Regions from separate parts of the Pseudokineococcus lusitanus genome, predicted to be linked through region 1. Evidence: riboswitches for the same ligand, from Rfam matches in the RefSeq annotation. Region 1 holds a riboswitch; each other region holds the start of a gene.
The links. A riboswitch is a leader RNA that binds a small molecule or an ion and turns the genes downstream of it on or off. The one in region 1 is predicted to bind S-adenosylmethionine.
Positions count from the first base shown of each region.

Region 2: another riboswitch for S-adenosylmethionine. It lies ahead of EDC03_RS13415 (LLM class flavin-dependent oxidoreductase); the one in region 1 lies ahead of EDC03_RS05645 (bifunctional o-acetylhomoserine/o-acetylserine sulfhydrylase).
Region 3: another riboswitch for S-adenosylmethionine. It lies ahead of EDC03_RS07170 (methionine ABC transporter ATP-binding protein); the one in region 1 lies ahead of EDC03_RS05645 (bifunctional o-acetylhomoserine/o-acetylserine sulfhydrylase).

Region 1 covers NZ_RJKN01000002.1:518,999-526,477, forward strand. Annotated here, with positions in the region: gene EDC03_RS05630 (patatin-like phospholipase family protein) at 1-1,680, opposite strand, end outside; gene EDC03_RS05635 (TetR/AcrR family transcriptional regulator) at 1,808-2,551, opposite strand; gene EDC03_RS05640 (DUF4188 domain-containing protein) at 2,550-3,038, shown strand; gene EDC03_RS05645 (bifunctional o-acetylhomoserine/o-acetylserine sulfhydrylase) at 3,099-4,430, opposite strand; SAM riboswitch class IV at 4,520-4,634, opposite strand; gene EDC03_RS05650 (sensor domain-containing protein) at 4,691-6,481, opposite strand; gene EDC03_RS05655 (alpha/beta fold hydrolase) at 6,478-7,305, opposite strand.
Region 2 covers NZ_RJKN01000007.1:71,582-79,060, reverse strand. Annotated here, with positions in the region: gene EDC03_RS17915 (hypothetical protein) at 1-156, opposite strand, end outside; gene EDC03_RS13420 (FAD/NAD(P)-binding protein) at 153-1,892, opposite strand; SAM riboswitch class IV at 1,996-2,105, shown strand; gene EDC03_RS13415 (LLM class flavin-dependent oxidoreductase) at 2,134-3,306, shown strand; gene EDC03_RS13410 (NtaA/DmoA family FMN-dependent monooxygenase) at 3,303-4,682, shown strand; gene EDC03_RS13405 (GNAT family N-acetyltransferase) at 4,679-5,212, shown strand; gene EDC03_RS13400 (amino acid ABC transporter permease) at 5,209-6,183, shown strand; gene EDC03_RS13395 (amino acid ABC transporter ATP-binding protein) at 6,180-6,986, shown strand; gene EDC03_RS13390 (ABC transporter substrate-binding protein) at 7,107-7,479, shown strand, end outside.
Region 3 covers NZ_RJKN01000003.1:265,490-272,968, reverse strand. Annotated here, with positions in the region: gene glgP (alpha-glucan family phosphorylase) at 1-303, shown strand, start outside; gene EDC03_RS07180 (MetQ/NlpA family ABC transporter substrate-binding protein) at 391-1,224, opposite strand; gene EDC03_RS07175 (methionine ABC transporter permease) at 1,352-1,951, opposite strand; gene EDC03_RS07170 (methionine ABC transporter ATP-binding protein) at 2,008-3,123, opposite strand; SAM riboswitch class IV at 3,192-3,309, opposite strand; gene EDC03_RS07165 (HNH endonuclease signature motif containing protein) at 3,430-5,436, opposite strand; gene glgX (glycogen debranching protein GlgX) at 5,794-7,479, opposite strand, start outside.

The sequences.
Region 1 (7,479 bases):
GTCGCCCGGGTCGACGTCGACCTGCGCGATCCGGTCGCGGAAGCCCGGCAGCGGCAGCTGGGCGACGTCCGAGCCGTCCTGCAGCGCCCCGAGCACCGCCCGCCCGAAGTGCCACGTGCTCGTCCCTGCGAGCGGGTACCGGACGGGCGGCAGCGCGTCGTCGAGCGGCCCGGGCCCGCCCGGGTCGAGCGGGTCGGCGGGCGCGCCGCCCTGCCGCGCCGGCCGGAGCGTGACGCCGAAGGTCGGCCGGACGGGCGCCGCCGTGTCGAAGAAGTGGATGGGGAAGTTGCTCGTGACCCCGCCGTCGCTCGTCCAGACCCGGCGGGTCGTCGGCGCCGCGCCGGCCACCCGCGCGAGGACGGCGGCCAGCGCGGCGTCGTCGGGCCCGCTGCGTCCGTCGGCCGCCGGCCCGGGCGACGGCAGGACGTCGCCCGCCAGCACCTCGCCCACCACCGCCGCCACCCGCCGCGCGGCGTCCGCCGACGCGAGGACGTCGACCGTCCGGAAGGGCACCGCCGACAGGAGCAGCGGGAAGCTGAGGCTCGCCCGCACCGCGAGGACGACGGGCCAGTCCGACGCCGCCGGCAGCGGTACGAGCGGCCGCAGCTGCGCGTCGCGCACGCGCCGCGCCAGGCGCTCCGCCGGGTCGGCGGGCAGGGGCGGCGGGTGCGCCTCGACCCACGCGACGACGCGCTCGGGCAGCAGCCGCCGGAGCTCGGCCGGGTCGGCGTAGACCGGCGGCACGCCCGGGCGCCGCGGGTCGAGCGGCAGCCGCACCGGCCGCCCGTGCGTCAGCGACGTCGTGACGACCTGCAGCCGGACCGCCGCGCCGGCGGGCGCCTCGTCGAGCCCGGTCAACGGCGTGGCACCGGGACCGGCCCACAGGTGGCCGAAGGTCAGCGGGCCGGCGCCGTCGGGCAGGCCCGCGGCCTCGTCGAGGAGGTCGGTGACCCACGGCGTCAGCGCCGTGCCGTCGTCCGCCGTGCCGTCCGCGGGCATGCCCGTGCAGACGCCGAAGAGGTTGTCCGGCACGGCGACCTGCGCCGCCCGCAGGTGCACCCACGCCGCGCCGAGCACGACGCCGACCACCGTCAGCAGCAGCCCGAGCAGCCCCGCCACGACCCACCCCAGCGCCGGGAACGCCGAGACGGCCGCCGCGAGCAGCAGCACCCCCGGCACCGCGCCCACCGCGACCCTCCACCAGCCGCCGGGCGCCCGCCCCGCCGCGGCGACGCCGGTCAGCACCGCCCGCGGCCACGAGCCGCCGTCCCGCGCCGCGAGCACGGCCAGCACGAGGTCGAGCAGCGGCATCGTCGCCCGGGTCGGCACGAAGAGGTCGGAGAGCCGGGAGCCAGAGGGACGGCGCCCGCGCCGGGCGGTCGGCGTCGCGAGGTCGCCGGGCAGCCGTGCGAGGACGGCGAACCCGCCCCGTCCGGTGGCCCCGCCGTCGCGCCCCAGCTCCGCCGCCGCCGACACCGCCGCGGCGACGGCGCCCGCCGACGTCCCGCCCACCTGGACCAGCCGGTGCTCGCGCGCGATCTCGCAGACGGCCCACGGGTAGACGACGCCGCTCGTCACGCCGCCGCGCATGACGACGTCGCACGTCGCTCGCGGGTCGGCGTAGGCGGCGGTGGAGCCGAGCGGCTCGGGCGGTGGCACGGGCGTCGTCGCAGGGCTCACGCGCGGATGCTCGCAGCCGCCCCCGACGGCGTCCGGCGGCGGGTGGGGGCCACGGCCTCGACCGCTCGAGACCGACGAACGACCGGTTCCCGGGCCCGGGAACCGGCCGTTCGTCGGTCTCGCCGGGTCAGCCCGCCAGCCCCGCTCCCACCGTCGCGAGGGTCCGGACCAGCGCCTGCTCCCGCTCGTCCGGGTCGAGCCCGGCCAGGACCCCGACGAGCAGCTCGGCCAGCCCGTGCACGGCCGCCCACGCGGCGAGGTCCGCCCCCGCGCGCCCCCGCACGCCGAGCCCGCCGGCGGCGTCGAGCTCGTCGAGCCGGTCCTGCAGCATCGACCAGGGGTCCGGCCCGCCCACGCAGCCCGGCGGGCCGCCCGTGGTCGGCGGCCCGTTGAAGACGACGTGGAAGAGCCCCGGCTCGGCGACGGCGTACTCGACGTACCCGCGCCCGACAGCGACGAGGCGCGCCCGCGCCAGGGCCACGGCGTCACCGGACGCCGGCACCGCCGCCAGCCGCTCCGCCATCGCGACGCCCATCGCGCCGCGCGCGTGCTCGGCGACCGTCGCCAGCAGCTCGGCCTTCCCCGCGAAGTGGCGGTAGGCCGCGTTGGGGCTGACGCCGACCTCGCGTGCCACCTCGCGCACCGACAGCCCGGTGGGCCCTGCGGCGCGGACCGCCGTCGAGGCCGCCGCCACGAGGGCGTTCCGCAGGTCGCCGTGGTGGTAGGTCGCGCGCTCCAGGGCCCCTCCCGACGTCGGGCGGCGCGACCCCGCGCCACATGTGGACAGCGTCCACACCGTAGTCCTATGTTGACGGCGTCCACATCGACGCCGACGACCTCGGCCGGTCAGCACCACCGCAGGGGGAGCCATGGGCACCACGGTCCACGCAGGACGCCGCACCGCCGACCTCGACGGGCAGGACGTCGTCGTCTTCGTCATCGGCATGCGCATCAACCGGCTCCGCAGCCCGCGGCAGTGGCTGCCGGTCTTCCGGGCGATGCCGCTCATGCTCGCCGAGCTGGGCCGCCCCGAGCTGGGCCTGCTCCACGCCCGCACCTACTGGTCCGGGCGCACCTTCATGCTCCTGCAGTACTGGCGCAGCTGGGACCTGCTGCAGGCCTACGCCTCTGCGGGTGACGCCGAGCACCTCCCCGCCTGGCGCGCCTTCAACCAGCAGGCCCGCCGCGGCGGCGACGCGGCCGGCATCTTCCACGAGACCTACCTCGTCGGCCCGGGCCGTGCGGAGTCCGTCTACGTCTCGATGCCCGACCACGGGCTCGCCGCGGCGACCCGCTCGGCCCCCGTCCCGCCGCGCCGCCAGCGGGCCGCGGAGCGGATGCGCGGCGTCGACGCCTGAGCCGGGCAGGTGGCTGCACGAGGACGCGCTCTACCGCGTCGTCGTGCAGCCACCTCGACCTCAGACCGCGGAGAACCCGCGCTCGAGGTCCGCCCGGATGTCGTCGAGGTGCTCCAGCCCCACGGACAGCCGCACGAGCCCCGGCGTCACGCCCGCCTTGACCTGGTCCTCGGGCGCCAGCTGGCTGTGCGTCGTCGACGCCGGGTGGATGACGAGGCTGCGCACGTCCCCGATGTTGGCCACGTGGCTGTGGAGCGTCAGCGCGTCGACGAAGCGTCGCCCCGCCTCCAGGCCCCCGCGCAGCTCGAAGGCGAGGACGCCGCCGGCGCCCCGCGGCGCGTACTTCTGCTGCCGCGCGTGCCACGGGCTGGACGGCAGGCCCGCGTACTGGACCCGCTCGACCTCCGGCCGCTGCTCCAGCCACTCGGCGACCGCCTGCGCATTGGCCACGTGCCGCTCCACCCGCAGGCTCAGCGTCTCGATGCCCTGCCCGAGGAGGAAGGCGTTGAACGGCGAGATCGCCGGCCCGAGGTCGCGCAGCAGCTGCACCCTCATCTTGAGGATGTATGCGAGGTTCGCGCCCAGCGCGCTGCCGACGCCGAGGTCCCGCGCGTAGACGAGCCCGTGGTAGCTCTCGTCCGGCTGGTTGAAGCCCGGGAAGCGGTCCGGGTGCTGCGCGTAGTCGAAGGTCCCGCCGTCGACGACGACCCCGCCGATCGCCGTCCCGTGGCCGCCGAGGTACTTCGTCGCCGAGTGCACGACGACGTCCGCGCCCCACTCCAGCGGCCGCAGGAGGTACGGCGTCGCCACCGTCGCGTCGACGACGAGCGGCACGCCCACCTCGTGAGCGACGCCGGCCACGCCCTCGACGTCGAGGACGTCGCCGCGCGGGTTGGGGATGGCCTCCCCGTAGAAGACCTTCGTGTTGGGGCGCACCGCGGCGCGCCAGGAGTCAAGGTCGTCGGGGTCCTCGACGAACGTCGTCGTGACGCCGAGCTTGGGCAGCGTGTAGCGGAGCAGGTTGACCGTGCCGCCGTAGAGGCTGGGGCTCGCGACGACGTGGTCTCCCGCCTCGGCGACGTTGAGGATCGCCAGCGTCTCCGCCGACTGCCCCGACGCGACGAGCAGCGCGCCGACGCCGCCGTCGAGGTCGGCGATGCGCTTCTCGACGGCGTCCGTCGTCGGGTTGGTGATGCGCGTGTAGATGTTGCCGAGCTCGGCCAGCGCGAAGAGGTTCGCCGCCTGCTCGGTGTCGCGGAAGGCGAAGGACGTCGTCTGGTGGATAAGCAGCGCCCGCGAGCCGGTGCTCGGGTCGGGCGCGGCGCCGGCGTGGATCTGGCGGGTCTCGAAGGACCAGGCGGCGGGCGCCTCGTCGGCGACGCCGTGCGTCACCGGCTCCTCGTCGAGGCCGGTCGACGGCGTGGGGTGGTCGGCGGGAGGGGTGGTGGGCACAGGGGTCTCCTCGGCGAGGGGCTCGTGCGAGCCCGCGCTTGCCGCGCCCGGACGGGTGGCGGCCCGGTCTTCACCCGGGGCACCCCGCCGCAGGAGGAGGGTTGCCGGCCAGCGAGCCGGGGCTTGTCGCTGGCGCTCTTGACCTGCCTCGACCCTAGGAGCGTCCGTCCGTCGAGCGGGACCCGTGTCTCACGGACCGGTCAGCGCGCCGCGCACCACCGGTCGAGCTCGTCCACGGGCAGCGGCCGTGCGTAGTGGTAGCCCTGCGCCATGTCGCAGTCGAGGTCCTCGAGGGCGCGGCGCTGGTCCGGCGTCTCGACGCCCTCCGCGACGGCCCGCAGCCCGAGGGAGTGCGCGAGGTGGACGCACGTGGCGACGATGGCCGCGTCACCGCGGCTCTCGGTGAGCCCCGCGACGAAGGACCGGTCGATCTTCAGCTCGTCGAGCGGGAACCGCTGGAGGTACGTGAGGCTCGCGTAACCGGTGCCGAAGTCGTCGACCGCGAGGGTGACGCCGAGCGCCTTGAGCGCCCGCAGCGTCGCGGCGGCCGCGTCCGGGTCCTCCATGAGCGCCGTCTCGGTCACCTCGAGCGTGAGCAGCGCCGGGTCGAGCCCGTGCCGGTCCAGCACCTCGGCGACGAGCGGCACGAGGTCCGGGTCGCCGAGCTGGCGCGTCGAGAGGTTGACGGCGATCTCCGTCGTCGGGCCGCCTCCCGCCGTCCGCGCCCACGCCGCCCCCTGGGCCACGGCGGAGTCCAGCACCCACGCCCCGAGGCGGCGCACGAGGCCCGACTCCTCGGCGACGTCGATGAAGTCGCCGGGCTGGAGCAGCCCGCGCTCGGGGTGCTGCCACCGCACGAGCGCCTCGACGCCGGCCACACGGTCGCCCCGCAGGTCCATGCGGGGCTGGTAGTGCACGCGCAGCTCGCCCTCGGCGATGCCGCGGCGCAGCTCGCCGATGAGCCGGAGACGTCCGACGGCCGGGTCGACGACGTCCGGGTCGTGCAGCTCGACACGGGCGCGGCCGCGTGCCTTCGCCCGGTGCATCGCGACGTCGGCGTGGTGGAGCAGCCGCTCCGGCGTCTCGTCGGGCGTGGCCCGGACGACCCCGACGCTCGCCGTGACGACGATCTCGACGTCCTGCAGGAGCACGGGCGCCGTGACGACGTCGAGCACCCGCTCGGCCACCGCCCGCGCGGCGCCGTCGTCCCCGACGTCGGCCACGACGACGAACTCGTCGCCGGACAGGCGCGCGACGACGCCGTCCGCGCGGACGGTCGCGGTGAGGCGCTGCGCGACGACGCGGAGCAGCTCGTCGCCGGCCTCCCGACCGAGGCTGTCGTTGACCGCCTTGAAGTGGTCGAGGCCGACGAAGAGCAGCGCCGTCCCGGCGGACGCCGGCCGGCCGCCCTCCGGCGCACCGGCGAGTCGGGCCAGCAGGCCGGCGCGGTTGGGCAGGCCCGTGAGGTCGTCCCGCAGCGCCCGCTGCCGCATCTCCTCCTCGACGGCGACCCGCTGCCGCTCGGCTTCCTGGGCACGGCGCAGCGCGTCGACGAGGTCACGCTCGTGCCGGCGCCGCTCGTGGGCGGCGAGGACGATGACGCGGATCTCGGCCGGCACCCCGTCGGCCGCCGGCCGGAGGGTCGCCGACAGCAGGACCGCCCGGCGGGAGCGGTCCGCGGCGATGACCTCGACCATCGTCTCGGCCACGGCACCGGTGGCCCGCAGCCGCGGCAGGCAGGAGGCGCTCCAGAGGATGCGGTCGCCCACGGGCAGCAGCCGCGGCAGGCGCGTCCCGAGGAGCTCCTCCGCGGTGTAGCCGGCCCAGGCGCAGAAGGTCGCGTTGACCCGGGTGATGGTGCCGTCGTCCGCCGTCGTGAGGTAGCCGCAGGGGGCGTCGTCGTAGAGCTCCCGGAGCCGGTCCGCCTCGTCGGCCCGCGGCGGGCGCCCCTCCGGGGACGCGTCGGCGGAGGGCTCGAGCGTCGTCGTCATCGGTCGAGGTACGCGAGGACGGCCGCCGCGGTCTCGGCGGGCGCGGACAGGTGCGGGCAGTGCCCGCTCGCGTCGAGGTGGACCAGGGTGCTGCCCGCCAGCCGGGCGAGGAGGTGGTCCCCGACCTCGGGCGGGGCGAGGACGTCGTCGACGCACTGCAGGACGAGCGCGGGCACGGTGACGCGGGCGAGCAGGTGCCGGACGTCGGAGTGGAAGGTCACGCGGGCGAAGTGCCGGGCGATGTCCGGGTCGGTGGCCTGGAAGCTGCCCGTCAGCCGCTCGCCGAGCTCGGGGGTGCCGGGGTTGCCCATGACCATCGGCGCGATGGTCGCGGCCCAGGCGGAGTAGTTCGCGTCGAGGGACTCGAGCAGCTCGTCGACGTCCTCCCGCGAGAACCCGCCGACGTACCCCGTGGCCGGGTCGTCGATGTAGCAGGGCGAGGGCGCGACGAGCACGAGGCGCGAGAACCGCTCGGGCTCACGGACGGACGCGAGCAGCGCCATCATCGCGCTGATGCTGTGGGCCACGACGACGACGTCGCGCAGGTCGAGCTCCTCGCAGACCTCGAGCAGGTCGTCCACGTAGCCGTCGAGGGACCCGTACTTCTCCCGGTCGTACGCGGACAGGTCCGACCCGCCCGCACCGACGTGGTCGACGAGGACGACCCGGTGCTCGGCGGCGAGCGCGGGCAGCATCGCCTGCCAGGCGCCCTGCTCGGAGCCGAAGCCGTGCAGGAGCAGCAGCGCGGGTCCGTCGGGGCGTCCGACCTCCGTGACGTTGTTGCGGCTGACGGCGGTGCGCCGGGGGGCGCGGATGGCGGGCACGACGGTCCTCCTCGGGCACGAGGTCCACGCAGCGGGTTGCACGTCGCCTCGGCGGTGCATCGGCAGCGGCGGCCGTCACCTTGAGCCGACGCCGGACGCTGTCTCACCCGTCCGCCCGTGCTGCCCGGGGCTGTCGACCTGCGCCGTTCCCCGTACGCCCGCCCCACCAAGCCG
Region 2 (7,479 bases), on a different contig from region 1:
GGCGTCGAGCGCCCGCCACAGCCGGCGCGCCAGCGCGTCGTTCTGCCGGAAGAAGGGGGCGTCGGTGCCGGGGCGGGCGAAGGCCGCGACCTGCGCCCCCGCCGTCCAGAAGCCGGCGGCGAGGACGCGCGGGTGCGGCGTGCCGTCCGCCGTCACGACGTGCAGCGCCGTGTCGACGTCGAGCCGGCCCGTGCGCCGGCCCCGCCCTCGGCGCCCGGGTCGGCGCTGGTGCGCTCGCGGGCGGCGCCGCGGGCGAGCAGGCCCGCGACGAGCGGGTCGGTCGTCGCCGTGACGTCCGGCTGCGGCAGCCGGGCGTCGACGAGGACGCGCGCCGTCGTCGTACCGGGCCGGCTCGCCGAGCGGGCCGTGAAGACACCGGCCGCCTCGTCGAGCCCGACCTCGGTCTCGGCGCCGAGGAAGTGCAGCAGGCCCGCCTCGGACAGCGCGAGGAGCTCCTCCAGGCGTGGCCCGGGCGGACCGCTGGCGAGGTAGCTGAAGAGGTTCGTCCACCAGCCGGAGACGTCCTCGGCCTCCGAGCGGGGGGTGAGCCGACGGGCGGCGACGAGCGCCGCGACCGTCCCGTGGCAGCGCAGCAGCGCGGTGAACACCGCGGCGTCGGAGGAGAAGGCGGGGTCGGCCGCCCGCTCCAGGTCGGCGCGCACGTGCTCCCGGACGGCCTCCTGCAGCGACGCGGCGTCGTCGAGCCGGCGTCCGGCCAGCGGCCGGTCGAGGGCGGCGAGGTCGAACCGGTCGCGCGGGTCCGGGACGGACCGCTCGACGAGGGCCCGCTCGGCCGTGCGGTCGCCGGCGGCCACGAAGGCCTCGGCGAAGTCGTCCCACCCGACGGCGGTCCGCCCGGGCGAGGTCCGGAAGAGCTCGGTGTAGTGCGCCCACGCCAGCTCGCGCGCCACGAGCGGGGCGAGGTCGGCGCGGAGGTCGACCTGCCGGTCGCCGAGGGCCTCGTCGACGGCGGCGGGGGTGAAGAAGCGCAGCGGCACAGGGGGTCCCGCCCACGGGTAGCCCAGCTTGGAGCGGTAGGGGACGCCGCGGCGCGACCCCACGTGGAGGACCGGCTCGCGCCCCGACGGCAGGTACCGCAGCCGGCCGTCGTCCCCCCGCTCGAAGCGGCCGCCGCGGCCGCCGGTGAGCAGCACCGCGAGGTCGACGAACGCCAGCCCGGCGCCCCGCACGAGGACGTCCTCGCCCGCCGGGACGACCGACAGGTCGGCGTCGGCGGTGTAGGCGGTGGGCACGTAGGTGAGGCCGTGGCGGGCGGCGTCGGCGGCCAGCTCCCGCTCCGCGGCCGTGGGGCGGGCGTCGAGGTGCCCCTGCGCGAGGAGCACGACGTCGGCGGCGAGCAGGGTGCCGTCGGCCAGCCGGACGACGGCGCCGTCGGGCCCGTCCGCGAGGTCGACCGCGCGGGCGGCGTGGTGCCGGACGTCCAGCCACGGCGCGGCGTCGGCGACCACCTGCTCGAGCACCCAGCCGAGGTAGGCGCTGACGAGCGGACGGGAGGGGAAGGACGCGGGCGTCAGGCGCCGGGCCTCGCGGCCGACGGGGTCGTCGTCGGGGCGGGCGGCGGCGACCTCCCGCACCCACTCCGCCAGCGTCGTGCCTGCGCCGACCGGCCCCTCGACGTGCACGGAGGCGTCGGGCAGGACGGTCACGTCGCCCACGAGCGAGTTGGCGCGGAGCAGGTCGGGCTGCTCGGAGCGCCAGACCCGGCCGCCGCCGGGCGGGAAGGGGTCGACGAGGTGGACCCGGGCCCGTCGCCCCCCGGACAGCACGGGGGCGTTGGCCAGGAGGCGCTCGAGGACACCGACGGCGGTGGGGCCCGCGCCGACGACGACGAGCGTGGGAGGTCGGGCGGGGCGCTGGGCGGGCAGGGGCATGGCGGGCTCCCGGAAGGGGTGCGGTGACGGTGCGTCGTCGACATTGTCTACCAGGTCGATCATGTTTGACGTCAACAGCGACGGCGCCCTACGGTCCCGACCAGGTCCTGAGCGCCAGCGCGAAGTCCCGGCTCGCTGGCCGGCAACCCCCCGCCGACACGGGGTGCCCCGGGTGACGACCTGGCGGGCGCGACGCGCCCGCAAGTCCGCAGGCCCTCCGGGCCCCGCACGAGGAGCACCCATGCCCCCCACCCCCCTCCTCGGCGTCGAGCTGTCCGACGCCGGCGCCCACCCCGCCGCCTGGCGGCTCCCCGCCGCCGACCCCGGCCACCTCCACGACCCGGCCCGCTGGGTCTCCCTCGTGCGGGCGGCGCAGCGCGGCGGGCTCGACCTCGTCCTCCTGCCCGGCGGCCTCGGCCCCGCGGACGTCGACGGCGGGGTCCGCGGCCGTCTCGACCCCCTGCTCACCGCCTCCTTCGTCGCGCCGCTCACCACGGGGGTCGGTCTCGTCCCGACCGTGACGACGACGCACACCGAGCCCTTCCACGTGGGCAAGGCGGTGCAGACCCTCGACTGGGTGAGCCGCGGCCGCGCGGGCTGGGAGGTCGCCGTCAGCAGGTCCCCCGAGGAGGCCGCGCTCGTCGGGCGCAAGGACGTCGCCGGCGGCGCCCTCGAGGAGGAGGAGCTCTGGGCGGAGGCCGACGACGTCGCCGAGGTCGTGGCGCGGATGGAGGACAGCTGGGAGGACGACGCGGAGGTCCGCGACGTCGCCACCGGGCGGTTCGTCGACCGCGACCGCATCCACGCCGTCGCCTTCGAGGGCGACCCGTTCTCCGTGGCCGGCGCCTCGATCACCCCGCGCTCGCCCCAGGGCCGGCCGCCGGTCGTCGTCCGGGCCGACAGCGCCGCCGCCCTGCGGTTCGCCGCCCGGCGGGCGGACGTCGTCCGCGTGCCCGCCCACGACCTCGCGACGGCCGTCGCGCACCGCCGGGCGCTCCACCGGCTCGTCGCGGAGGCGGGCCGGGACCCCGAGGAGGTCGCGCTCCTCGTGGAGGTCGTCGCCTGGCTCGGGCCGGACGCCGCCGAGCGCCGCGACGCGCTGGACCGGTGGACGCCCACGAACACGAACCCCGGGACCGTCGAGCACGTCGGCGACGCGGCGGGGCTCGCCGACCTCGTCGGGGCCTGGACCGGCGGCCGCGACGGCGGGGCCGGCGTCGACGGCGTCGTCGTCCGGCCCGCGGTCCTGCCGCTCGACCTCGACGCGCTCGTCGACGACGTCGTGCCGCTGCTGCGACGCCGGGGCCTGCGGCCGACCGGGCCCCCCGCCCGCACCCTGCGGGGCACGCTCGGCCTGGACCGCCCGGCGTCCCGGTACGCCCGGGTCCCCGCCACCGCGGGCGGTGCGCGATGAGCCGCCGCCAGGTGCACCTCGGCGCCCACTTCCCCGGCGTCAACAGCACCACCGTGTGGACGGACCCCCGGTCGCGCAGCCAGGTCGACCTCTCCTCGTTCGAGCACCTGGCCCGGACCGCCGAGGAGGCCCGCCTCGACTTCTTCTTCCTCGCCGAGGGCCTGCGGCTGCGCGAGCACAAGGGCGAGCTGTTCGACCTCGACGTCGTCGGGCGCCCCGACACCCTGCCCGTGCTGGCGGCGCTCGCCGCCGTCACCGAGCGCCTCGGGCTGGTCGGCACCATCACGACGACCTTCAACGAGCCCTACGAGCTCGCACGGCAGTGGGCCACGCTCGACCTGCTGTCCCGCGGGCGGGCCGGCTGGAACGTCGTCACGAGCTCGGACGCCTTCCACGGCGCCAACTTCCGCCGCGGCGGCTTCCTGCCCCACGCCGAGCGCTACACCCGGGCCGCCGAGCTGCTCGACGTCGCCCGGCAGCTCTGGGACGCCTGGGACGACGACGCCGTCGCCGCGGCGGGGGCCGGGGAGACCTTCCTGCGCCCCGGCGCCGTCCGCCCCGTCGACCACCGGGGACGCCAGTTCACGGTGCGCGGCGAGCCCGGCACCCCCCGGGGCCCGCAGGGACACCCCGTCCTCTTCCAGGCGGGCGACTCCGCCGAGGGCCGCGACCTCGCCGCCCGCGAGGCCGACGTCGTCTTCACGGCGCACTCGACGGTCGAGGCCGGGCAGGCGTTCTACGCCGACGTCAAGGGCCGCCTCGCCGCGCACGGGCGGACGGAGGACGACCTCAAGGTGCTGCCCGCGGTCACCGTCGTCCTCGGGGACACCGAGGCCGAGGCGCGGGACCGGGCCCGCCACGTCCGGGAGCAGCAGGTGACCGGGCCGGCGGCGATCGCGTTCCTCGAGCAGCTCTGGGGCCGCGACCTCACCGCGTACGACCCCGACGGCCCGCTGCCGGCCGAGGACCCGGAGCCCGAGCACGTGTCGGTGACCCGTGGCCGCGTCCGCCACCACCGGGACCCCGCCGCCCTCGCCCGGCAGTGGCGGGAGCAGGCCGCGGCGAACCGCTGGTCGATCCGCGAGCTCGTCATCGCCGTCGGCGACCGCGGCGGCCTCGTCGGGACGCCGTCGTCGGTCGCGCGGCAGGTCGACGAGGCGGTGCAGTGCCGCGCCTGCGACGGCTACATCCTCGTGCCGCACCTCACCCCGACCGGCCTCGACGACGTCGCGGCCCGGGTCGTCCCGCTGCTGCAGGAGCGCGGCGTCTTCCGCGCGGACTACGCGGGCCCGACGCTCCGGGACCACCTCGGCCTCGGGCCCGCGCGCCGCCCGACGACGGCCCCCGCCGACGACCGACGGCTGGTGGCCCGGTGACCGCCGCCCCGGGGCTCGAGGTCGTGCGCGTGCACCCCGACGACCCGCTGGCCGCACCGCTGTTCACCGAGCTGGCCGCCGAGTACGGCGCCCGGTACGGCGACCTCTTCGGCGGGGCGGGGCAGGAGATGGCCCGCTACCCCGCGACGGACTTCCTCCCGCCGGACGGCGAGCTGCTCCTGCTCGTCGAGGACGGCGCCCCCGTGGCCGGCGGGGCGTACCGCCGGCACGAGCGGGCGGGCACCGCCGAGGTCAAGCGGATGTGGACGGCGGGGTCGCACCGCCGCCGAGGCCTGGCCCGGCGGGTGCTCGCCGAGCTGCAGGCCCGGGCCGCGGCCGCCGGCTACGCCTCGATGTACCTGACCACCGGACCGCGCCAGCCGGAGGCGGTGGGGCTCTACCTCGCCGCCGGGTGGACGCCGCTCTTCGACCCGGCCGTGCCCCGCCCCACCGACGCCGACGCCCTGCGCCGGCTGCCCGAGGACCAGCGGTTCTACGCCTTCACCACGACCCTGGGGGACCCCTCATGAGCTCCTCGCTCGCCTCGCGCCCCGAGACGGCCGCGCCGCCGCCCACCGGCACGCCCTACGACGAGCTGCGGGTCGTCCCGGCCCGGCACCCCGGCCGCTGGGTGGCGACGGCCGCCGTCGCCGTGCTGCTCGCGATGGCCCTCAACTCGTTGGTGACGAACCCGCGGTGGGAGTGGGACGTCGTCGGCGCGTACCTCACGGAGGAGTCGATCGTCCGCGGCGTCTGGATGACCATCCGGCTGACGCTCGTCACCGCGGTCCTCGGCTTCGCGCTCGGCACGGTGCTGGCGCTCATGCGCCTGTCGTCCTCGCCGCTGCTGCAGGCCGTGAGCTGGGGCTACACCTGGGTGTTCCGCTCGGTGCCGCTGATCCTCCAGCTGCTGCTCTGGTACAACCTCGCGTACCTGTACCAGACCCTCGACCTCGGCATCCCCTTCGGGCCGTCCTTCGTCAGCGTCGAGACGCTCTCCCTCATCGACAAGTTCGGCGCGGCCGTCCTCGGCCTGGGCCTGCACCAGGCCGCCTACTCCGCCGAGATCGTGCGCGGCGGCATCCTCTCGGTCGACCAGGGGCAGCTCGAGGCGGCCGCCTCGCTCGGCATCCCGAAGCGCCGGCAGACGAGCCGCATCGTGCTCCCGCAGGCGATGCGCACCATCGTGCCGACGGCGGTCAACGAGGTCATCGGCCTCTTCAAGGGCACGTCCATCGTCTACGTGCTGGCCCTCGGCGAGCTCTTCTACACGGTGAGCGTCATCTACGGCCGCACGCAGCGGGTGCTGCCGATGCTGCTCGTCGCGGCGGTCTGGTACGTCGTGCTCACGACGGTCGTCACCGTCCTGCAGTACTACGTCGAGCGGTACTACGCCCGTGGCGCCGTCCGCACGCTGCCCCCGACCCCCTGGCAGCGGGTCCGCGGCGAGCTCGGCGACGTCCTCGCCCGCTTCGGCGCCCCCCGCGGGGCGACGCGATGAACGCCCCGGCGACGCCGAGCGCCGGCCCGCGGGCCGGCCGGGTCGAGGTCCACGGCGTCCAAAAGTCCTTCGGCGGCGTGGAGGTGCTGCACGGCGTCGACCTCGTCGTCGAGCCGGGCACCGTCACCGTCGTGCTCGGCCCGTCCGGCTCGGGCAAGTCGACGCTGCTCCGCAGCATCAACCACCTCGAGAAGGTCGACCGCGGCTTCGTCGCGCTCGACGGCGAGCTCGTGGGCTACCGGCGCCGCCCGCACCGCGGCGGCGACCGGCTGCACGAGCTGAAGGAGAAGGACCTGCTGCGCCAGCGGTCCCGCTTCGGCTTCGTCTTCCAGTCCTTCAACCTCTTCCCGCACCTCACGGCCCTGGAGAACGTCGTCGAGGCGCCGCTGTCCGCGCAGCGCCGCGGGCGTCCCGAGGTCGAGGCGGAGGCCCGCGTCCTGCTCGAGCGCGTCGGCCTCGGCGACCGGGCCGGCGCCTACCCGCGCCAGCTCTCCGGCGGCCAGCAGCAACGGGTGGCCATCGCGCGCGCCCTGGCCCTGCGCCCGGCCGTGCTGCTCTTCGACGAGCCGACCTCGGCGCTCGACCCCGAGCTCGTCGGCGAGGTCCTCGGCGTCATCGAGGACCTGGCCCGCGACGGCACGACCATGGTCGTCGTCACCCACGAGATCGGCTTCGCCCGCGAGGCCGCCGACCAGGTCGTGTTCATGGACGAGGGCCGGGTCGTCGAGGCCGGGCCCCCCGAGCAGGTGCTCGAGGCCCCGCGCCACGACCGCACCCGCGCCTTCCTCGCGAAGGTCCTCTGACCCCTCCCCTCCCCGACCCACCGGACGGCGCCGCGCGCCGCCCGTCGGTGGCGCGCACCCGCGCACCACGCCACCACCACCTCCTCAGCCGACACCCGCGTCCCTGGAGCCGAGCACGCCATGACCAGCCACCGCCGTCACCCGCGCACCACCGTCCGCCTCGCCCCCGCCCTCCTGGCGGTGCCGCTGCTGGCGCTGGCGTCCTGCAGCAGCTCCGCCGAGATCGAGCAGGAGCAGGCCGCCGGCGCGCCCGCCGAGGCCGGCACCGAGGCCCTGGCCGTCAGCACGAGCCCGGACCAGGACCGCGTCCGCGGCACCGAGAGCGCCGAGGCCGTCGCGCTGCTCCCGGCGGACGTCGCCGAGGACGGCGTGCTCACCGTCGCCGTCGGCGCCTTCACCGCCCCGCTGAGCTTCCTCGCCGACGACAACCGGACCGTCATCGGCCACGAGCCCGACATCGCCCAGCTGGTCGCCGACGGGCTGGGCCTCGAGC
Region 3 (7,479 bases), on a different contig from region 1:
CTGCCGGACACGCCGCTGCTCGGCGACGTCCTCGGCGTCCACGCCTACGTCTCGCTCGGGCAGCTCGCGCCCGAGGACGTCGAGGTGCAGGTGGTCCACGGCCGCGTCACGGCGACGGACGAGCTCGTCGCCACGGGCACCGTCCGCCTCTCGCACGTCGAGGCGCTCGAGGACGGGCGGCACCGCTACGCCGGCGAGGTGCCGCTGCGGCGCACGGGCGCCGTCGGCTACACGGTGCGCGTCCTGCCGCACCACGAGCTGCTCGCGGCGCCGACCGAGCTGGGGCTCGTCGCCAACGCCTGACCGCCGACGCACGAGCGCCCCCGCCCGGACCGGGCGGGGGCGCTCGTGCGTCCGGGGCCGCGCGCCGTGGCGCCGCCGCGGCGTGGCTCAGAAGGCCGGGATGACCGCGCCCTCGTACTGCTCCTCGATGAAGGTGCGCGTCTCGTCGGAGTGCAGGAGCTGCTCGAGCAGCTGGATGCGCTCGTCGTCCTCGTCGCCCGTCCGGACGACGACGAGGTTCGCGTTGGGGTTGCCCTCGGCGGCCTCGAGGGCCAGGGCGTCGTCGGCGGGGGAGAGGTCGGCGTCGATGGCGTAGTTGCCGTTGACGACGGCGATGTCGACGTCCTGGAGCGAGCGCGGGACCTGCGCGGCCTCGACCTCGGTGATGTCGAGGTCGCGGCCCCCCTCCTGCACGTCGAGGGCGGTCGGCGCGTCCTCGCCCGTGTCGGCGAGGACGACGAGGCCCTCGGCCTCGAGCAGCCGCAGCGCGCGGGCGGCGTTCGTCGGGTCGTTGGGGATGGCGACGGTCGCGCCCGACGGGACGTCGTCGATGCTCCCGAGGCTCTGCGAGTAGATGCCGAGGGGCTCGACGTGGACGGGCTCGAGCGCGGCGAAGTCGTAGCCGGCCGTGCGCTCCTGCTCCTCGAGGTACGGGATGGTCTGGAAGTAGTTGGCGTCCAGCGAGCCGTCCTCGAGGGCCACGTTGGGCTGCACGTAGTCGGTGAACTCGACGACCTCGAGGTCGAGCCCGGCGTCCTCGGCCAGCTCGTCCTGCACGAAGCGGAGGATCTCCGCGTGGGGCACCGGCGAGGCGCCCACGCGCAGCGGCTCGTCGGCCGCGCTCAGCTCGGCCTCCCCGCCGCCGCAGGCGGACAGCGAGAGGGCGAGCGCGGCGGCCGCGCCGAGGGCGACGGCGGTGCGGGGGCGGCGGGTGGTGGGCACGGGGGACCTCCGGGTCGGTGGGCGAGGGCGTGCGGGAGCCCTGGTCGGGCGGGACGGGGGACGACGGGACGGCCCGCGGCGGGCGGGTCGGTGGTGCGGGTGGGCGCCGGGCGCCCGGGGGGCGTCGTCAGCGGTGCGCGAGGCGGCGGGCGAGGGCCTCGCCGCCCTGCTGGAGCACCTGGACGACGACGAGCAGGAGGGCGACGGTCACGAGCGTGATGTCCGTCCGGAACTGCTGGTAGCCGTAGCGGATGGCGAAGTCGCCGAGCCCGCCGCCGCCCACCGCGCCGGCCATCGCCGAGTAGCTGACGAGCGCCACGACGGTGACGGTGCAGCTGGCCACGACCGACGGCAGCGCCTCCGGCAGGAGGACGGTGCGGACGACGTCCCGCCGCCGCGCGCCCATGGAGAGGGCGGCGGCCACCTTGCCGGGGGCCACCTCGCGCAACGACGTCTCGACGAGCCGCGCGAGGAAGGGCACGGCGCCGATGGTCAGCGGCACGACGGCGGCCCAGGAGCCGATCGTCGTCCCGACGAGGAGCCGGGTCACCGGGGCCACGGCGACGAGCAGGATGATGAAGGGCAGCGAGCGGCCGAGGTCGACGAGCAGGCCGAGCAGCCGGTGCGCGAGCGGGTGCGGCGCGAGACCGCCCGGCGAGACGACGAGCAGCAGGACGCCGAGGGGGATCCCGCCGAGGACGGCGAGGACGGTCGCCGTGGCGACCATCGTCAGCGTCTCGCGGGTGGCCTCGGCCAGCTGCGGGGCGAGGGAGAGCAGCTCGCTCACGCCGCCACCTCCAGGAGGACGCCGCGGGCGCGCAAGGCGTCCGTGGCGCCGCCCAGCCGGGCGGCGTGCTCGGCGGCCCCGCCGGCGACCTCGAGGAGGAGGTGCCCGGCCCGGCGACCGCCGAGGGTCTCGACCCGGCCGCCGACGACCGAGACGTCGAGCCCGTGCTCGCGCACGAGCGACGTCATCACCGCCTCGCCGGGTCCGCCGCCGCCGTCGGGCCCGGCCTGCCCGTCCCAGCCGTCGGTGACGACGAGCTGGAGCAGCGCGCTGCCGGGCCGCACCGGGGGCCGGGCGGGCGCCGGCAGCAGGCGGGTGGCCAGGGGCGAGCCGGGGCGGGCGGCGACGTCGGCCAGCCGGCCCTCGTCGACGACCCGGCCGTGCTCGAGCAGGACCGCGCTGTCGCAGGCGGCCCGGACGACGTCCATCTCGTGCGTGACGACGACGACCGTGAGGCCCAGCTCGTCGCGGAGCTCCCGGACGAGCGCGAGGACGCCGGCCGTGGAGCCGGGGTCGAGGGCGGAGGTGGCCTCGTCGCACAGCAGGACCGACGGGCGGGCGGCGAGGGCGCGGGCGATGGCGACGCGCTGCTGCTGGCCGCCGCTCAGCTGGGACGGCCGGGAGGCCTTCTTGTCGGCGAGGCCGACGCGCTCGAGCAGCTCCGCGGCGCGGGTCTCGCGCTCGCGCCGGCCGACGCCCGCGAGCTCCAGCGGCAGCGCGACGTTGCCGAGCGCGGTCCGCGAGCCGAGGAGGTCGAAGTGCTGGAAGACCATGCCGATGCTGCGGCGGGCCGTGCGCAGCCGGCCGGCGTCGAGCGCGGTGAGGTCCTGCCCGTCGACGACGACGCGGCCGGCGTCCGGGCGCTCGAGGAGGTTGACGCAGCGGGCGAGGGTGCTCTTGCCGGAGCCGCTGGGGCCGACGACGCCGACGACGTCGCCCGCCGGGACGGAGATGCTCACGCCGTCGAGCGCGCGGACCTCGCCCGTGCGGACCGGCGCGTCGTCCTCGACGACGACGTCCACGTCCGAGGTCCGCCGCGCGACGAGCTGCCGCAGGCCGCCCCGGCGCCGGGGCGCCGCGTAGGTCTTGACGAGGCCGGACAGCTCGATCACGGGCGGTGCGCTCCTGGCAGCAGGCGCGACGGCACCGGCCGCCGCGCACGCGGAGACGAGGCCCGGTCGGGCCACGCTTGCGGACGCGCCGTCGTGGGGCGTCCACCTGGTCCTCACCCGGAGCACCCCGCCGTGGCGGAGGGTTGCTGACCAGCGAGCCGGGGCTTCGCGCTGGTTCTCGTGACCTGGACGGGACGGTAGGCAGCGTCCGGCGTCGCTGTCAAAACCGCTCGGGACGGTGGGTATTGGGAGCCCGGGGCCACCGTGGCGACGGGTCACGACGAGGCCGACGCGGTGGTGCCGGCGTCAGAAGGGCGGCGGGTCGTCGTCGGTCGGCGGGGCCGGCGACGCGGGCGGTTCGCGGTGGTGGGCGGTCGCGGTGACGGCAGCGCTGATGAGCAGGGCGGCGCCGGGCCAGGCCATGTCGACGGTCGGGTACGAGCAGTCGAGGGGATCGCCGAGGTCGCCCCAGCCGGTGGGCAGGGGCGTGCCGTCGTCGTCGCGGCTGGTGATGGGTCGGGGGAGGAAGGGTGGTGCGGGGTCGTCGTGGACGAGGCCGAGGGGTGAGGTCCAGCGGGTGCCGAGGCCGTGCGGGTCGTCGGGGTCGTCGGTGATGGCCTCGACCTGCCAGCCGTAGTGGGTGCGGCACTGGTGGTGCTTGCGGCAGCGGGGGCGGAGGTTGCACTCGCAGGTCGGGCCACCGGCGCCGTGGGGTACCTGGTGGTCGAGGTCGCAGCGGACCGAGGGCTGGGTGCAGCCGGGGTGGGTGCACTCGGGCAGCGCGGTCCGGACGTAGCGGGACTGCTCGGCGGTGGGGACGTAGTCGGTGGGCAGGCCAGCGAGAGGGCAGGTCGACGAGGACGGCGTCGCTGCGTCGGACGCATCAGCTCCTGTCCGGGCCCAGGGAGGCGTGGTGGTGCCGGGCGTGGTGGTGCCGGGCGTGGTGGTGCCGGGCGTGGTGGTGCCGGGCGTGACCTTGTCGGTAAGGCCGGGGGGTGCCGGCTCCGTGGTCGTCGTCGGCGGGGGCACGGCTGTCGCTGTGGTCCGCTGGTCGCCCGGTGGGTCGGGCACCGCGTCGAGGCCGGCGTCCGGTGCAGGGGAGGGCGGAGGAGCCGTGGTGGGCGTCACCACCGCCGGGACGGTCGTCGCGCCGGTGGTGAGCCCAGGCGTCGTCGTGCGGGTCCCGGCGGCTGGGAGGTGGTGGAGGTGTCCGTCGACGCCAAGCACTTTCCCGGTGAAGAAGTCGGTGAGGACCCGGCGGAAGGGGTGGCCGGCGGCGAGGAGCTCGCGGGCGATGTCGGCCGGGACCGCGCCGTGGCCGGCGAGCCACGCGGTCTCGTCGTCGAGGCCGAGCAGCGTCGGGAGCGAGACGTTGAGGGACGGGCCGTGGCACTGCCCGGTGTGGGCACGGCCGTCCTTCCGTGGGCCGGCACCGGTGTCGGTGACCAGGCCGACGAGGGCGTCGAAGCGGCGGGCGTCGACGCCGCGGCGGTCGGGCAGCCCGGTGGTGTCGGTGGTGACGGGGTCCAGTCCGGCGGCGACCGCGGCGTGCGGGTCCGCGCTCGCGTTGGGGCCGGTGCGGGTGCGCGCCCACGTGTCGAGGCGGTGGAACAGGGCGGTGATGTCGGCGACGGGTCCGGTGGCGACGAGCTCGGCCGCCCCGTCACCCAGCGGCTGGACCAGGACCCGGCGGCGGCAGGTCTCGTACCGGGCCCGGCGGTTGGTCGCGTCGACCTCGAGCCGGGCGACCAACGCCCGGACCTTCCGCTTCACGCCGGGCGGGTCCAGGCGGGGCAGGTCCTCGGCGACCTCGGCGTCGACCCAGCGGGCCTGCTCCGGCGTCAGACCGGCAGTGCCGGTGACGACCGCGTGCGCCCGGGCGGGGCAGATGCCTCCGCTGCGCAGCGCGGCCCGGGTCTGCGGCAGCACGGTCGTCAGCGCGAGCGCGTCCTGCACCAGTCGCCGCGCCCCCGCGACCCCGACCCGCAGGGCGAGGGCGATCTCGGTGACCACGGCCTCGGCCGGGTCCCCGCCGAGCCGGCCGAAACGGGCGGTCTCGACCGGGTCCCCGTCGACCGGGACGCCCAGGGCGGCGGCGACCTCGTCGACGAGGTCGGCCACCAGCCCCAGAAGCGCGGCGTGCTGGGCCGACGCGGCCGCGTGGGCGTCGCGGAGCCGGTCCAGGACCTCCCGACCCGCGCGGCGGGAGACCGGCAGGTCGCCGACCGGGACGTCGAGCGGACCGACGGGGCCGGCGGGTGCGGGGACGACGGCGTCGTCGCGCGCCTCGTCGTCGGGCTGCTGCCGCGCCATCGCCACCCCTCCCTCACCGTCGAACGTGTGTTCGAAGTCTAGTGGAGGGGCCCGACATCCGCTCCCGCTGTCCACACCTCCGCGGGTCGCTGCCGGGACCCCGTCGAGTCACCACGGACCGGTCGTCGCGCCGACGGCTGTCCTCCGCGCGGGTGAGGGCTGGTGGTCCCCGGGGCGCGCGCCGGCGGCGGGGGCGCGCCGGCCGAGCAGGTCCTCGCCGGGCCGGACGCGAGCTCCTCACCGCGGCGCGGTGGGCCTGCCGCCGGACCCGGGGGCGGAGCGACGCGGCCGGGCCGCCGAAGCCGGCCGGGCAGCCCGCCCGTCCGCCCGGCCGGTCGGTCGGCGCAGGGGCCCGGCTCAGGCCGGCCGCGCCGCCAGCAGCAGCAGCGACGTCGGCCCGACGACGAGACCGCCGCCGTCGTGGACCGTGGTGGGCGCCACGTGCTCGGGGCGCTCGGCCTCGCTGTCCCACAGCAGGTCCCACGTGGCGGCCCAGGGGCGCCCGGGGAGGGCGACCGCCTGCTCGACCGACCCGGCGTGCAGCACGAGCAGCAGCGAGGACCCGCCCGTCGGGGCGCCGTGGAGGAGCATCTGCAGGGTGCGGCGGTGCCCGTCGTGCCAGTCGTCCTCCGTCATGCGGCGGCCGTCGGGCGCGAACCAGGCGAGGTCGGTGGTGCCGTCGTCGTGGACGGGGGCGCCCGCGGCGAAGGTGCTGCGGCGCAGGGCGGGGTGCTCGCGCCGGAGCGCGAGGAGGTGGCGCGTCGTCGCCACGAGGTCGGCGCGGGGGCCGCCGGCGCGCAGGGCCTCCCAGTCGACCCACACCGAGGCGTCGTCGAGGGAGTAGGCGTTGTTGTTGCCCCCCTGGGTGCGCAGCATCTCGTCGCCGGCGAGCAGCATCGGGACGCCGGCCGACAGCAGCAGGGTGCCGAGGAGGTTGCGCACCGAGCGCCGTCGGGCCGCGAGCACGGCTTCGTCGTCGGTCGGCCCCTCGACGCCGTGCGCGTCGGACCGGTTGTCGCCGTGGCCGTCCCGGTTGTCCTCGCCGTTGGCCTCGTTGTGCTTGTGCTCGTAGGCGGTGGCGTCGGCGAGCGTGAAGCCGTCGTGCGCGGCGAGGAAGTTGACCGACGCCAGCGGCCCGCGCCGCGAGGAGTCGGTCGCGGCGCCGTGGGCGAAGAGGTCCGCGGACCCCGCGAGCCGGGTGGCCAGGTGGCGCACGCCGCCACCGGGCTCGCCGCGGCGGCCGCGCGCGGCGTCGGCCAGCCAGAAGGTGCGGACGTCGTCGCGGAAGCGGTCGTTCCACTCGGCGAAGGGCGGCGGGAACTGCCCCGTGCGCCACCCGAAGGGCCCGACGTCCCAGGGCTCGGCGACGAGCTTGAGGTCGGCCAGCACCGGGTCCGCGCGGGCCGCGACGAGGAAGGGGTGCTCGGCGTCGAAGCCGAGGTCGCGCCCGCGGGCGAGGGCGGGCGCGAGGTCGAGGCGGAATCCGTCGACGCCGTACGTCGTCGCCCAGTGCCGCATCGAGTCGAGGGCGAGGGCCACCACGCGCGCCGACGAGGCGTCGAGGGTGCCGCCGCAGCCCGAGACGTCGACGTCGAGGCCGGCGGCGTCGAGGCGGTAGTACGCGGCGGCCCCGAGCCCGCGGAAGGACAGGCTGGGGCCCTCGACCCCGCCCTCGGCCGTGTGGTTGTAGACGACGTCGAGCAGCACCTCGAGGCCCGCGGCGTGCAGCGCGTCGACGGCGCCCGCCAGCTCGGCCTCGACGGCCGCCGCCCCGCCCGCGCGGGCCGCGGCGCTCGCGTAGCGCGGCGCGGGCGCGAGGTAGCCGAGCGTGCTGTAGCCCCAGGCGTTGCGGCGCCCCCGGCGCACGAGCGACATCTCGTCGGCGACGGCGTGGACGGGCAGCAGCTCGAGCGCCGTCACGCCGAGGTCGACGAGGTGCCCGACGACGGCGGGGTGCCCCAGCGCCGCGTAGGTGCCGCGCAGCTCCGGCGGCACGTCGGGGTGGGCGGCGGTGAGCCCGCGCACGTGCGCCTCGTAGACGAC